2 regions of the Paenibacillus sp. J22P165 genome follow, and region 1 is predicted to be linked to the other one. Evidence: predicted binding sites of a transcription regulator. Region 1 holds the regulator's gene; the other holds the start of a gene.
The links. The regulator LexA, encoded in region 1, represses DNA repair genes until DNA is damaged. The targets are predictions, from matches to a motif close to CGAACATATGTTCG.
Positions count from the first base shown of each region.

Region 2: a site for LexA is predicted at 6,679-6,692, ahead of AC58QM_RS19190 (YhjD family protein). Genes of this name have one in related genera too.

Region 1 covers NZ_JCAUAP010000002.1:150,209-158,349, reverse strand. The annotation lists gene efeB (iron uptake transporter deferrochelatase/peroxidase subunit) at 1-253, shown strand, start outside; gene hflX (GTPase HflX) at 465-1,796, shown strand; gene AC58QM_RS04785 (methionine gamma-lyase family protein) at 1,828-3,048, shown strand; gene AC58QM_RS04780 (MerR family transcriptional regulator) at 3,144-3,554, shown strand; gene glnA (type I glutamate--ammonia ligase) at 3,611-4,939, shown strand; gene AC58QM_RS04770 (aminopeptidase) at 5,031-6,269, shown strand; gene lexA (transcriptional repressor LexA) at 6,342-6,959, opposite strand; gene AC58QM_RS04760 (LysM peptidoglycan-binding domain-containing protein) at 7,104-7,505, shown strand; gene AC58QM_RS04755 (DUF896 domain-containing protein) at 7,650-7,835, shown strand; gene AC58QM_RS04750 (HAD family hydrolase) at 7,875-8,141, shown strand, end outside.
Region 2 covers NZ_JCAUAP010000007.1:368,066-376,206, forward strand. The annotation lists gene AC58QM_RS19150 (polysaccharide deacetylase family protein) at 1-215, shown strand, start outside; gene AC58QM_RS19155 (Fur family transcriptional regulator) at 292-714, opposite strand; gene AC58QM_RS19160 (CobW family GTP-binding protein) at 882-1,874, opposite strand; gene AC58QM_RS19165 (hypothetical protein) at 1,919-2,461, opposite strand; gene AC58QM_RS19170 (metallophosphoesterase) at 2,467-3,630, opposite strand; gene AC58QM_RS19175 (SOS response-associated peptidase) at 3,668-4,348, opposite strand; gene AC58QM_RS19180 (YhjD family protein) at 4,495-5,019, opposite strand; gene AC58QM_RS19185 (DNA polymerase IV) at 5,016-6,293, opposite strand; gene AC58QM_RS19190 (YhjD family protein) at 6,290-6,661, opposite strand; gene AC58QM_RS19195 (DUF3992 domain-containing protein) at 6,982-7,356, shown strand; gene AC58QM_RS19200 (DUF3992 domain-containing protein) at 7,388-7,729, shown strand; gene AC58QM_RS19205 (S-Ena type endospore appendage) at 7,779-8,141, opposite strand, start outside.

The DNA.
Region 1 (8,141 bases):
ACGCATATTACGACGTGGATATAATTTTATGGAAAATTTGGACAGCGTAGGTCGCATCAATGCAGGTCTTCTGTTTGTCTGCTTCAATCGGAATATCCAAACACAGTTTGAATCGATTCAAAAACGATTGACGAATCCGAAAATGCCAGATCAAATGCTGGCTTATACAGATACGACAGGCGGCGGTTATTTTGCTGTATTGCCAGGTGTTCCTGTGAAAGGAGCTTACCTGGGCCAAACATTATTTGAGTAAAATAAGGATATAGGAACAGGGTTATTGCGCGAGTAGAGAGATCTATTTGTGTGACTGCCCTGTTTTTTGTTGGCAAGTCCGTTATAATCGATTTTTCCTGTGCAGCAAATTGACTTTCCTAATCATTTCCTCCACAATAATGAAGGAATAGGCCATTTTGGCCTTATTTGAGTCATTTTAAGTAATTTGCAGGAAGTTAAAGGAGACGACTATGAAAACAACTTCACATATGGTAGAGAAAGAAATCGATGACAGAGCTGTGCTCGTCAGTTTGATTACACAGAAGCAGAAGAAAAATGAGCTTTTGGCGGAATATTCGTTGCAAGAGCTGGTGAAACTGGCAGAAACTGCTGGTGTTCAAGTGCTGGAAACGATGACGCAGAACAAAGAAGTCAAGGATACGAAGTGGTTTATTGGAAAAGGAAAGGTCGAAGAATTGAAGCTGATGTTGGAAGAGCTGGGCGGAAATACAGCGATCTTCGATCAGGAACTGTCGGGTGCACAGGTTCGTAATTTGGAAGCAGCACTTGATGTGAAAATTATCGATCGTACACAGTTGATTTTGGATATCTTTGCTCAACGTGCCAAAACACGTGAAGGGATTATTCAGGTTGAATTAGCGCAGCTGAGCTATCTGTTGCCGAGACTTTCAGGGCAAGGTAAAAACCTGTCTCGTCTAGGCGGCGGTATCGGAACGAGAGGTCCCGGTGAATCGAAGCTGGAAACAGATCGTCGGCACATCCGTGGACGCATTGACGAGCTAAAGGCACAGCTGGAGGAAGTTGTTCGTCACCGTACACTGCACCGAGAACGTCGCAAGAAGAGCGGTGTATTCCAAGTCGCTTTAGTGGGGTATACCAATGCAGGGAAATCTACCTTGTTGAAACAATTAACACAGGCTGATGTCTATATTGAGAATCAACTTTTCGCTACCCTAGATCCAACATCACGCACAATGGTATTACCAAGCGGCAAGGAAATTGTCCTTACAGATACAGTAGGCTTTATTCAAAATCTTCCCCATGATCTTGTCGCTTCGTTCCGCGCCACGTTGGAAGAGGCGAATGAGGCTGATTTGATTCTTCATGTGGTAGATAGCTCAACGGATATGCGGGGCGAGCAGATGCGTGTCGTACAAGAAGTACTAGCAGAGCTTGGCGCACATCAGAAAGAACAAATCACGATTTTTAATAAAATTGATCTCTGTCCGCAAGCGGATCGGGAGATGCTTACAACCGAAGGCGAATTCATGAAAATGAGTGCCTATACGACTGAGGATTTAGAACGACTTCGTATTACGATTGAAGATAAGTTGATGGGTGATAGCAAGGAGTTCCGCATTCCAGCCGATAAAGGGGATATTATTGCCCTCATGTATCGCATTGGTGAGGTACTTGAGACCGATGTGGATGGGGAAGACATGATCTTCAAGGTTCGAGTGAACAAGGAGGATTATGTCAAACAGGCCTATCTGCTAGTAGCTTACGATCAATCGGTAGAGAAGAAGTCAGAGCAGGATGAGAACGAGGGAGAGAGCAACTAAGATGCATTTCGGGGAAAAAGTAATGGCTAGAATGGAAAAGGCGGAGCAACGCGTAGAGAGCGCTTTTCGTCAAATCGAGAAAACCATTGATCTGAATCAATGGAAGGTCATTGAAGCCTTCCAAAAACATAAAGTAAGTGATTATCATTTTGCTTCATCGACGGGGTACGGGTATAATGACCGTGGCCGAGAAGTGCTTGATCTTGTCTATGCGGATGCGATGGGAGCGGAAGCGGCACTTGTGCGGCCTCACTTTGTATCAGGCACGCATACGATTGGTACGGCTCTGTTTGGCGTGCTTCGACCTGGCGAACATCTACTTTACATCACGGGTAAGCCCTATGATACGTTGCACAAGGTCATTGGTAAGCCTGGCGATGGCACAGGCTCCCTCCAAGACTTCGGCATCGGCTATGACGAAGTCGAGCTCTTGGAGGATGGCTCTCCGGACTGGTCCGCCATCACCGCAGCCATTCAGCCGAACACGAAGGTGATCGGCATCCAGCGTTCACGCGGCTACTCGTGGCGGCCGTCGTTCACGATCGAACAAATCGGTGAAATGGTCCGATTTGTCAAAGAGATCAACCCAGAGCTCATTGTCTTCGTGGACAATTGCTATGGTGAGTTCACAGAGCCGCAGGAGCCGACGCAGGTTGGCGTCGATCTCATGGCTGGCTCGCTGATCAAGAACCCCGGCGGCGGCATCGCCCCTTCGGGCGGCTACATCGCCGGGCGACGCGACCTCGTTGAGCTCGCCGCGTACAGACTGACCGCCCCCGGTATTGGGGGCGAGGTTGGAGCCATGCTCGGCGCGACGCGAGCCATGTTTCAAGGGCTATTTCTTGCCCCGCATTTGGTGGGGCAAGCCGTCAAGGGCTCGGTCTTCGCGGCAGCGATCTTCGAAGACCTCGGCTTTGTCAGCTCTCCGCGCTGGGATGCGCAGCGGACGGACTTGATCCAAGCGATCCGCTTCACGTCGGCGGAGCATTTGATCACTTTTGTCCAAGGCATCCAGAAGGCGTCTGCTGTCGATTCGCATGTCGTGCCAGAGCCTTGGGACATGCCTGGCTACGAGCATCCTGTCATCATGGCCGCTGGCACATTCATTCAAGGAGGCAGCTTGGAGCTGTCTGCAGATGCCCCAATTCGAGAGCCATACATCGCTTATATGCAGGGCGGCTTGACCTACTCACATTGCAAGTTAGGTGTACTAACGGCTATCCAACATATGGAAGACAAGGGATTACTGTGAAAATTTAAACTGTGAACAAACCTGACACTCCTTGACACGTTTTTGTTAGAAAGGTACAATGATAGAGAGGTACTTACTGACCAGGAGTGATTAGCATGAGTGATGAAATACGTAGAAATATGGCGTTATTCCCTATCGGAATCGTCATGAAGCTGACTGATTTGACAGCAAGACAAATTCGATACTATGAGCAACACGAACTGATCATCCCGGCACGAACAGCTGGTAATCAACGGCTCTATTCGTTTAATGACGTGGAACGTCTTCTTGAGATTAAAGATTTGATTGAAAAAGGTGTCAACATTGCAGGTATCAAGCAGGTTCTTATCCCTGTTGATAAGGATTCTGAGGATGCAACCATCCTTAACGAGCACACGGAAGTGAAACGGAAAGAATTAACCGACTCTCAATTGCACAAAATGCTGAAGCAGCAATTGATTGGCGGGGGTAAACGTCCGGATCAAGTGTCTTTGATTCAGGGGCAGTTGTCCAGATTTTACAAATAAAATCAGTTGCCCAATCGCTTAACATTTGAGAGGAGAATGCACACGTGAGTTATAACATTAACTATTCCAAAGAAGATATTCTTCGTATTGCCAAAGCAGAAAACGTTCGTTTCATCCGTTTGCAATTCACAGACTTAATGGGAAGTATTAAGAACGTAGAAATTCCTTTAAGCCAACTTGAGAAAGCGCTTGATAATAAAATGATGTTCGATGGATCTTCTATCGAAGGTTATGTGCGTATCGAAGAGTCGGATATGTATTTGTATCCGGATTTGGATACATGGGTTATTTTCCCATGGGTTACAGAAAGCAAAGTTGCACGTTTAATCTGCGACATTTATATGCCGGATGGCACGCCATTCCCTGGGGATCCGCGCGCTATTTTGAAAAATGCGTTAAAGCAAGCAGAAGAAATGGGTTACACAGCAATGAACGTTGGACCAGAACCGGAATTCTTCCTTTTCAAAACGGATGAAAAAGGTAACCCAACTACAGAGTTGAATGACCAAGGTGGTTACTTCGATTTGGCACCAATGGATCTTGGGGAAAACTGCCGTCGTGATATCGTGCTAACTTTGGAAGAAATGGGCTTTGAGATTGAAGCATCTCACCACGAAGTAGCGCCAGGCCAACACGAAATCGATTTTAAATATGCAGATGCGATCAAAGCAGCTGATCAAATTCAGACTTTTAAGCTTGTTGTCAAAACAGTAGCTAGACAGCATGGCTTGCACGCGACGTTTATGCCGAAGCCATTGTTCGGAATGAACGGATCAGGAATGCACTGTCACCAATCCTTGTTCAAGGGTGAGACGAATGCGTTCTATGATGAAAGCGATAAATTAGGTTTGAGCACAGTAGCAAGACAATATATGGCGGGCGTACTTCGTCATGCACGTTCTTTTGCTGCGATTACCAACCCTACGGTTAACTCTTATAAACGTCTAGTTCCTGGTTATGAAGCACCTTGTTATGTGGCCTGGTCAGCTAGTAACCGCAGTCCAATGATTCGGATTCCAGCTTCCCGCGGTCTAAGCACGCGTGTTGAAGTTCGTAACCCGGACCCAGCGGCAAATCCATACTTGGCATTAGCAGTAATGCTGGCAGCTGGTTTGGATGGCATTAAGAACAAAATGCAGCTTCCTCCGCCAACCGATCGTAACATTTATGTGATGACGGAAGAAGAGCGTGAAGCCGAAGGTATTCCTAGCTTACCGCTTAACTTGAAACAAGCACTAGACGAGTTGCTTCGTGACGATGTTGTTTGCGATACACTAGGCGAACACGCGTTGGCGCACTTCTATGAGTTGAAGGAAATTGAGTGGGACATGTACCGCACACAAGTTCACCAATGGGAAAGAGATCAATATCTTTCCTTGTACTAGGATTTGATTCTTACAATTAGATAATTAGAGCCCGTCAGCCTCGTTTATGAGAGCTGGTGGGCTTTTTAATGCGAAGGAGAATAATTGAACAATGGACAATTTTAATCGTAATCTAGAAAAGTATGCAGAGTTAGTGATTCGAATTGGGGTTAATTTGAATAAAGGTCAGGATCTCTTGGTAGAAGCACCTATTGAGACGCTTGATTTAACAAGACTTATTGTCCGGAAGGCATATGAAGCAGGTGCGAATTATGTGCATGTGCATTGGCAAGACGATGTTGTAACACGAAGCAAATTTGATTATGCACAGGATGAATCGATGGACTATTACCCAGAGTGGTATACAACGATGTTAGAGCGTTTTGTAGAAAATGGCGGCGCATTGTTGAATATCAAGGTTCCGAATCCGAACTTATATGATGGGATTGATGCTAGTTTAATTTCGCGTGCATCGAAAGCTGCGTCAACAGCGAGAGCTAAGTATCAACAGTATGTTCGTACAGGCCAGTTCAGCTGGTGTCTGATCAAAGCACCTACAGAAGCTTGGGCGAACATGGTGTATGCGGATTTACCTGAAGGGGAACGAATTCCTGCGATGTGGGATGCTGTTTTCCAATTCAATCGTGTTTATGAAGATGATCCTATCGCAGCATGGCAAACACATTTGGATACGCTGAAGGCCACACATAGCTTGCTGAATGCTAGAAGTTATAAAGCACTGCGTTATCGGGCTACAGGGACTAATCTGCGAGTTGAACTTCCAGAGGGACATATTTGGCTAGGCGGGGATAATGAGAACGCTCGGGGCATCCGTTATGTGGCGAATATGCCGACGGAAGAAGTGTTTACCATTCCAAACCGAACAGGGGTAAGTGGAACTGTAGCGAGTACGATGCCGTTAAATATCAATGGGGCATTGGTGGATCGGTTTTCATTTACGTTCGAAGCAGGTAAGGTTGTAGATTTCCAAGCTGAAGTGGGTTATGACCATTTGGCTCGTTTATTGGATATGGATGAAGGTGCACGCTATCTAGGAGAGGTTGCACTTGTGCCATTTGATTCTCCGATTTCCAATGTTAATCGTATTTTCTATAACACGGGTATTGATGAGAATGCATCATGCCATTTGGCCTTGGGCAGCTGTTATCCGATCAATTTGAAGGAAGGGACTACACTGTCAAACGCGGAGTTGAAAGCTCGTGGAGGGAACAGTTCCTTGATCCATGTGGATTTCATGATAGGTTCTGCGGAGCTTGAGATCGATGGGGAACTAGCAGATGGGACGATTGAGCCGATTTTCCGCGCGGGGAACTGGGTGTTAACTTTTTAAAAGTAGGAAAAAGAAAGGCTCTCAAGTGAAATTTCACTTCGAGAGCCTTTCTTTTGTGGCGGTATTCAAGTCTTACATATCCCGGAACAAACCGATAACGCGCCCTAGAATCGTTACATTCTTCAAGAGAATAGGTTGCAGCGCGGAGTTCTCAGGTTGAAGGCGAATATGATCCTTCTCTTTGTAGAAACGCTTAACGGTTGCTTCATCATCTTCGGTCATGGCGACAACGATATCGCCGTTGTTCGCTGTTTGTTGTTGTTTAACGATGACATAGTCGCCATTATGAATGCCAGCTTCGATCATACTGTCACCCATGATGCTGAGCATGAACACGTTGTTGTCGCCAACCATACTGGAAGGAAGCGGGAAGTAATCTTCGATATTCTCAGTGGCTGTAATGGGAACACCTGCTGTTACTTTACCAACGAGGGGAACACGAGCGACGGAAACTGCGAATTGGGACTCAGCACCATCAAGCCCTAGAATTTCGATTGCACGCGGTTTAGTAGGATCTCGACGAATCATGCCTTTTTTCTCAAGACGCTCCAAATGTCCATGTACAGTTGAACTGGAAGCTAGTCCAACAGCTTCGCCTATTTCTCTAACGGAAGGCGGGTAGCCCTTATCTTTCACTTCGTTCTTAATGAATTCCATTATTGCTTGTTGACGCTGCGAAATTTTACTCATAAGATATCACTCCAATACTGGGAATCATTACCCAAAGTATAACATAGAACCCGAGTTCGTACAAACATAAGTTCGAGAAACGGTTGACTCAAACATGTGTTCGTGTTATTCTGATATCAGAACAAATGTTTGGGGGATGATTTTATGTATATGGCTTATTCACAATCGAACGGAAGAACAACACTTCAAGGTACTGCTCAAGCATCCAAAGGGATGACGACTAAACGGGGTCATGCGAAACTACTACTTCGTTTCTTGCTGATAGCAGTAATTCTTGGAACTGTGTTTTCGTTTGGTGCGATTGTACAAGCCTATGCAGGTGATAGTACGGTTACATCGTCTATACCAACTGATTCCATTCAACCATCCGCACAACCGATCCAACACGAAAAGATTGTTATTCAAAGTGGTGATACACTCTGGGAAATCGCGGACTCTCACAAAAAGAAGGGTGAGAACACGCGTTCTTATGTCGAACGATTGAAATCATTTAATCATTTATCGAGCAGTTCTCTACAAGCGGGTCAGGTTCTATTACTTCCTTAATACGTACATTTTTAGCTATCTATATAGATGAAAGTTTGAGCCATGGACCCTTAGGTCTATGGCTCTTTATGATGTATCCTTGACAATCACAAACTGTGATGGCAAAGTAGTACTCATATTGAAATTTTGACTGGGAGGATTACAATGAGTGACAGCATGGATAAAACGATTGAGCGCATCAATGAATTAGCTCGCAAAGCGAAGACAGTTGGTCTAACAGATGCAGAACTGGATGAGCGCAACGAGCTGAGAAAGAAGTATATTGATGCATTCAGAGGGAACCTGAAAGTCCAACTGGATTCAATTAAGTTCACTGACGAAGAGAATTAAGCTTACACATAGATACTACATTCAAAGGGGAAATGAATGATGACGTTGAAAGCTGTGCTTTTTGATTTGGATGATACTCTATTATGGGATGATCGTAGTGTGGAGGAAGCCTTTACTGCAACTTGTGAAGAAGCAGCGAAGCATGTCGATGTAAAACCTGAGGAATTAGAAGCGTCTGTTCGTAAAGAAGCAAGAAGTTTGTATGAATCCTTCGAGACGTTCCCATTTACGAAAATGATTGGGATTAATCCATTTGAAGGACTATGGGCTAACTTCACGCAAGGTGAAGATGAGAACTTCCGTAAG
Region 2 (8,141 bases), on a different contig from region 1:
TCGATTGGAAATCCTTGAGTTCCGATCAAGTCCTTCACAATATCATGCAGCAAACCAAGCCTGGCTCCATTATTCTTCAGCATTCTGGAGGGGCTGACAGTCAGGATTTATCAGGGACGGTACAAGCTATTGGACCGTTAATAAGCAAACTTAAAGCGGCAGGCTACACGTTCGTCACAGTCCCTGAACTGCTCCACGTTACCAAAAGCAGATAGCCTCTAAACCAAAAAAGCAGCCTCGCTGGATGACTCCCGCGGACTGCTTTTTTCCGATGCGCATGTAGCCGCCAACCTACTCGCTCACCTGAGCGGTAGGCATGGCTGATTTACAATCCGCACAATAGCCAAATATTTCAAACCGATGGCTTTGAATCTCAAAGCTTTCCGGCAAATCCTGCACAAGCTTCATTGGACAGAACTCAAAGGTCACGGTCTTCTCACAGCTGACACAAATCATGTGATGATGATGGTGTGACAAGCAGCTCGCTTTGAACTTCAAGCCATCCGCCAAATGAAATTGCTCCAGAACACCCATCTCGCTCAACAAGCGGAGATTACGATACACCGTATCGAAGCTTATGCCTGGATATTTCATTTTCATATGTTCATAAACATCCTTCGGCGATAAATAACTACCCGATTCTGCAAATAGGGTCGCTAAGCTTCTGCGCTGCTCTGTAATTCGCCAGCCCTTCTGCGACATCGCTCTTAGCATCTCATCGATCGTATCCGTATGCTTACTCACGTGCATTACCCCTCTGTGTTGAAATGTTCTTCTATTATAGTGCAGCAAATAGGCCACTTGCGTCAAGTGTAGAACGATGACGAAATCTGTCCCATGAAAAAATCCTCAACCTATTGTTGAGGATTTACTTGTTCCTGCTAGTTATTTTGCTCTGAATCAGGCATAGCTTCTAACCTCAGCAATTCTGTGCGAATCGCATCCTTGGCGAAGTTTTCCCCAATGAAGACAGCTACGTCAGGCACGTCGCCTTTCGGCGTTATTTTCACAAAATCCATTTCTCTGTACGCATATTGGAATAAGAATCTGCTCGATGTATCCGAGAAACTTAGAATCCCTTTAGCACGATACACTTCCTGAGGAAGTTTACTGACGAATTCTTCAAATGCGTTGCTATCTACGGCCCGTTCAAAAAAGTGCGTATATGCCATCACATGGTTATGTGAATGGTGATGCTCGTGGCTGTGCGGCTGCGCCTCGTCATTCGTATCCACTTGTTCTACTGCCCTGCCAGAACCCTCTGTGTGCATGTCCTCAATGAGCTTGATATCGATCTGACTAAATACAGTATAATGCAATTCCGCATACGGATTCCATTCGCGCACAAGATCATGGACTTCTTGAAGTGTCGATTCCTGCAGCAGGTCCGTCTTGTTGAGCAGGAGCAAGTTGGCACAACGAATTTGATCCCGCATAAGCCGGAAGGTTTTGCCGCGACTTGTACGGTTTAACTCGAGCAGCTGCGGTGCATCCACAACTGTAATAATGGCTGAAAGCTCTATCGGAAGCAGAAGCGAAGCATCTGTTATCTCATCAATGACCTCCATGGGATTCGCTATCCCCGTCGATTCCACAAAGATCAAATCTGGCTGCTCCCCCGTCACTAATTCATTCAAAGCTGTGCCAAGATCGCCACGACTCGAACAGCAAATGCATCCGCCGAGCAGCTCAGACATAGGCACCTCGTTGGCTATTAACTGTCCGTCCAAATTCACTTCGCCAATTTCATTCATGATCACAGCAGGCTTGCGTCCCGCTTCGGTGAAATAATCAATGGCCTTGGTGAGCAAGGTCGTTTTACCACTTCCCAGAAATCCAGATAAGACATATACGTGAACTCGATTGTTCGACATGCGTGCTGTTCCCCTCCACTCTTTCGGGCCGATTTGACCCCTTACTACTCTGTCTTCACTTCAAATTTCGTGGCTAAAACGGGCCATTTCCCAACAATTCCAACTACAAAAGGGAACAGTTTTGCCCATAATAAACTTGTGCCTGGATCTACCGGCTTCAAAGGAAGCTCAATACGCTCGTAGAGGATTCTCGTTCCTTCCCTAACCAGCTCAAGTGCCAAATCTTCAGGCTCTGCCTCAGCTACAGCGGATAATCTTGGCAGGTAGTACTGCGTGATCGATTCCCATAAACCATGTTCCGCCAAATTGTCGGAAGCCATCACTTGTCCCATGCCTATGCTCACTAGACGTGCCGTTTCCTCTTCAAAAGCGTGAGGAATGCAATAGATTTCCAGCGCCAATGCAGCAAGATAGGCTTCTCTAACCAATTCGTCTTCCTTAGCCATCGTTAACACGGGAGGAGACAAGTAAGCTAGTATTGCCGGCTGTAGGGTATCCCAGCTATTTTCTATACTTTTCATGGTAAGCTGCATCATCGCTGCCGCCAGCTCCACAGCGGTAATTTGTTTCTTCTCTAACTCTTGCATTCGTGTTAATCCTCTTCTCTATCGTTACTTGTAAAATGAATAATCAGTTCAATAATTTCAGATTGACTGCCTAATCGTATTGGCGGCCCCCATGTGCCGAAGCCCGAAGACACAAGCGCATGAAGGTTTCCTTTGCGTAAATAGCCCCAATCCAGTTCAAAAATCCGCCTAGTGAACAGATGATTCGGCGCTATTTGACCACGATGCGTATGACCTGACAGATTCACATCGACACCTGCTGCCTCCGCTACGTCTAACTGGTACGGTTGATGATCCATGACTATAATGGGCTGCGTAAGATCTATCCCGTCTAGCAAGGAGACTAACGGCTTACGTCCTCCAGGGGAATGTTCCGCCGATTTATCTTTACGCCCCACGAGATATAAACACTCTTCGACATGAACGACTTCATCCATCAGCACGCGAATGCCGATTTGTTCCATTTGTTCCACGAAGGCTGGAATATGCCCCCCATAGTATTCATGGTTGCCTAACACGGCATACACACCTAACGGCGCCTGCAGCTCTCGCATGGTTTGTCCCATTTGATACCGAATAAAAGGTTTAATATCATCATCAATGACGTCGCCTGGCAGCAGAATCAAATCAGGCTTCATCGCTTTCACCTGCTTAACCAGCTTGCGCAAATGACGATTGCCGACGACTGCGCCCAAATGAATATCCGAGGCTACTGCAACCCGTAGCTGTTTCCTATCTCCCGCTTGCTTAGAAATCGTAATCTCATGTTTACGTACAATTGGCGTTCGTGCATTATAGGAACCCCATAGCAAAAGAACAAGCACAGCAACAACGTCAATCCATCCCAGAATGGGTACATAGGTCGCTGGCGAAACAGATACTGCATACAACACACCAATCGCCACATCCGTGAACGGCAAAAGAAGAATGCCAAATTGGATGAGAGCCAACCAATAGGAACCTATGATATTAAGCAGTCGTGTTAGCGTTGGAGGCAGCACCTTCGTTCCAAACCGCCCGATGACATAGGAGAATGCAACGATCCAAAACACCGGCCAATACAACCAGGGATGAAATGAAGCACCCAATAAATGCGATAAAAAAACCTTCAAGTGCCAGCCTATGTAGCCATTAATCGCCGCTACAATAGCAAGTATAATCGTGACCCTAAGCAACATACCATTTTTCATTTTCTTGACGCTCCCATTCTCTATTACCCGCGGCCTTTTATATCAAAAGACTTATCGGCTCTATGCATAGCTCGTCATCATTGCGCACATTCCCCACCCGATTAGATACCGGGTACGCCATCATCAACTCTGAAGGATAGGGTTGCAACAAAGGACCCAGCTGCTCCACATTCTTCACACCCCGATCTAACCACACAGCTTCCTTCTCCCGTGGCAAAATGACAGGCATCCGCTCATGAATATCCTTCATCATCTCGTTGGACTCGGTCGTGATGACCGTGCACGTCGAGATGCGGTTGCCGTCCGGAGACGTCCATGTGTCGTACAGACCCGCCATGCTGAAAAGCTCCCTGCTGCGCAGCATTATACGCATTGGCTGCTTATGCTTGCCGGTTCCTTTCCAATCATAGAAAGAATCTGCCGGGATGAGACAGCGTTTACGCTCAAAGGGCTTGCGGAAGGCAGGCTTGTCCGCCAAGGTTTCTGAACGCGCATTGAGCATTTGATAGCCAATCTTCTCTTCTTTAGCCCATTCAGGAATGAGTCCCCACCTCAGCTCACCTAGCTTATTTCGCTGCCCATCATGGACGATGGCCATCACCTGTTGTCCGGGCGCAACATTATATTTGGGGCTATATCTTGGCATAAAAGTATCGTACATATCGTAACGCAGCATCAATTCCTCTAACGTTACAGTGATCGTATAGCGTCCGCACATAGGTATACATCCTTCTCCTTCACACGGTTATCCAATTCCCCTCTCTCCATTATGGAAAAAAGATAGGCTTACGTCAATTCGTACAGCCCGAAGAACCATTCTTCTTCAGGCTGTACCGCATGAGGCTTAGCGATAGCTAGGCAGTTTCATGATTTTTTGTTCTTTTCGATCTCCAACACACTCACACGCGGATCTGTGCCATAAATCGTTGTAACTAAACTGTCGGCATATCTGCCGATTCTCGCACCAATTTCAGCACGCATGTAGTCTCTCGTCATCGTAAATCGATCTTCATGCTCACGGCACCTAAACCGGTAACGGATCATCTGATCGTCTTTCTCCTCTTCGGCAACGTGCATGTCATTCTCCAGCATGTGGCGCTTTACTTTGGCTAAGTCGGCGTGCATGTTTTTGGCCAGCACCTGAGCCACCTTCGAATAGAGTGCTCTTAGCATCTCCGAGGAACGCTCTACTTCGCGCGCCCTTCGCAAAACAATCGTATGCATATGCGGCAGCAAAACCGATTCTTTAATAATACCAATGTCATCTGCTGTCGGGCGTTTTGTGGGTAGCGGTTTGTCGTGCCGTTGGTTTTGAAAAGCTTCTCGATGCTGAGGAAGCATCATGCGACTGGATTCCCACAACCCGTTATTCTGCAGTTTTTTGCTCATTTATAATGGCCTCCAATTTTGAGCGAACGCGTCTTTGCTTGACCCGCTGCCGTCAGAGAAGACGCACGAACAATCGCCGCATTACCGAACCGATCCTTAATGCTGTCCGTCACTTTCTCCAGTTCACGCGCCTTGACTTGATCTTCAAAAAGAGTGAGCTGATACGTCTCATCATCCACAAACTGACTCAGCATCACGCCAGCACGACGAACAGGCATCGTATCCCAAAATTTATAGAAAAGCTGCTTCACAGCTTGAAAAACGGTACCAGTATGATTCGTTGGGTCCGGCATCTTCATCTGACGTGAGAAGCCTGTCGGCGCATCAAATGGACTGCACATGCAACTGACCGTCACAATGGAGGCCATATACCCTTTGCGTCGACAGTCACGGCATACCTCTTCCGTCAATTCCATGAGGATCGTATTGACCTCTGACGATTCCGCATAGTCCCTCGGCAGCGTCATCATATGGCCAATCGACTTCGGAGGCGTATCGAACGTCCCTGGCGTAACCGGGCTGTCATCCAAACCATTTGCCGTCCGCCACATGACCTCCGCATGAATATCCGATTGTTTGCCGAAGCGCGCGCGAAACTTCTGCTTCAACTGCGGCAGTGGCGTTCGTGCGACCTCGCCAATCGTATACATGCCCAACTTGGCAAAATGCGCCGTCATTCGCGAACCAACACCGAACATTTTACTGACAGGTTCCTTCCAAAGGTGCTCCTCGACAGCGGATGGCAGCAATGTGAAAATGCCGGTCGCATTCTTTTTGGCCCAAATATCTGTCGCGATTTTCGCTAGAATCTTATTGGAGCTGATTCCCACACGAACCTTAACGCCCGTTTGTTTGAGCACCTTGAGCTGCAGAGTCTCAGCAATCGTCATCGCATCTCCATAACGCGAAATACTTCCGGTTACATCCAGAAATTGTTCGTCAATACTGAAAACTTCAACGAGATCCGTGACTTCCTCGTAAATTTCAGTTATTTGCAATGAAACATTAATGTAATGCTGCATCCGTGGACGCATCACAATCAGTTCAGGGCACTTTTTCAGCGCTTCCCCCAACCTTTCGGCTGTGGATACGCCAAATCCTTTGGCAACAGGGCAGGCAGCTAAAATAATGCCCGACCTTAACGCAGGATCTCCCGCAACGGCAACTGGCTTATTCTCTAGTCCTGGATGATCGGCTTTCTCGACACTAGCATAAAAACTTTGACAATCCGCCAAGAAGATCGTTCGCTCCTCGCCCCTGTTTCCTTTGTTCATCGCAATTCCCCCCGCATATTCATCAGCATAGTCATAAGCTCAGCCTTGACCAAACTACGAAGCATCGTGAAATGATGAATGTAACCTCGAACCTTGTATTCAACTTGGATCCCTAAAGCATTCATTTCCGTGTGAATTACCTTAATCTCTCGCTGCTTCATCTTGCTTTTCAACTGTTGTAATTCTGGATAAATCCCCATCTCAACCTCTCTGAGATAGAAAAGAATGTGATTATAAACGATTTTATCTTTATAAACCTTAAGCTCCTCCATATCTCTTGCGAGCATATCAAGCAAAATCGGCAACAGCGTGTATTCCTTAATCATTTGAACATCCTCTTCTGTCTCTACTCTTGAAGTACCACTCATGTTCTCACCACCATATGCGAACATATATTCGTTTTCCATATTATATACCGAACACGTATTCGTTATGCAAGTGGTTTTTTAGAGATTTTTATACTAATAAAAGGATGAAATACAGTTATTTTCAATTATTTTATCTCTTTTTACCTATTAATTAGAAAATACAGGAAATACCACATGCGAACACATGTCGCCGCCCCCTTGAAGTCGCACCCAGACATGTCATATTAAATATTCATTAGTCAGGCGGATGTCCAAGCGTTGAGGTAATCGCCTGCATTAAATAGCTTAGAAACAAAGAAGCGGAGGAGGTTTTCTTAGCTATGGCATGTGATAATTCGGCGGCTTCGTTAACATGCTGCTCAGAGAAAAATTTTGTACAGGATAAAGTATGTACGCCATGGACCGGCACAGTAGGTATCGCAGATGTAGACATTGTCGCTTACACGAATAATATTAATCCGAACCTTGTCGGCACGGGATATGTGAAATTTGATGTCGGACCTGCTGATATTACGTTGGATGTATTAAACAGCGCAGGGGCTTCCATTTTAACGGCTGCGGTTACCATTGCACCTGGAACAAGTCTGGCTTTTACTTACCAACGCTTCTCCACTATTCAGATAACACTGGATGGCGCAGACGCGGGTTTATATCAGGGCGAATTTTGCATCACAACCCGTTATTCAATTCAATAATGCCATTTGACACCTAAAGGAGGTACTCATTATGTGCTCTTGTAGTAACACAGCTCTTTGCTGTTGTTCAGAAAAAACCTACGTGCAAGATAAAGTATGTACGAATTGGCTGGCGACTGGGGCAGGTACAACAACTGTTTACACCGATAATATGGCAACTCTGATTAGCGGTACTGGATATGTCAAGAATGAAACTGGGACCGCTACTATTACAGTAAATTTTCTCCGTTCGGCAGCTCCTATCATGACACCTATCATAGTGCCAATAGGAGGTAGCACCTCGTTTACTGTCGGGCGGTTCGATACGATTACGATTACAACGACAGCAGCGGCAACCGGGGAGTTTTGCATAACTGTGCGATACAGCATGTAAAAAGCGCACAACAATAAGGTGGTTTTTCACTTAACCGTGAGAAACCATCTTATTCAGGATCGCAGCATCGATGTTCGGATTGGATTTGGAGTGTAGTGGAGATAACGTACTTACCTTCCACATAACTCATCTCGTCGCGCAGTGAAGAGATAGCAATGGCTTTGACACCTTGACCGATATAATTTACGGTACTGCCGGGAGGCACGCTCAGTTGTTTGTTATCGGCATCCTCGAATTCAATCTCAACCTCTATATCTTGAGTGCTGCTCGAGCTCGAGTATATACTAATCTGAGCCACTTCGATCTTGGACTCCACATCCATCTCCCATATCCGAAATCCAGGCTGATTGCCTTGAAGAAGTATATTACCGCAGCATTCTTTATTAATTGTTGTCAGTGGAGGTGAAGGATG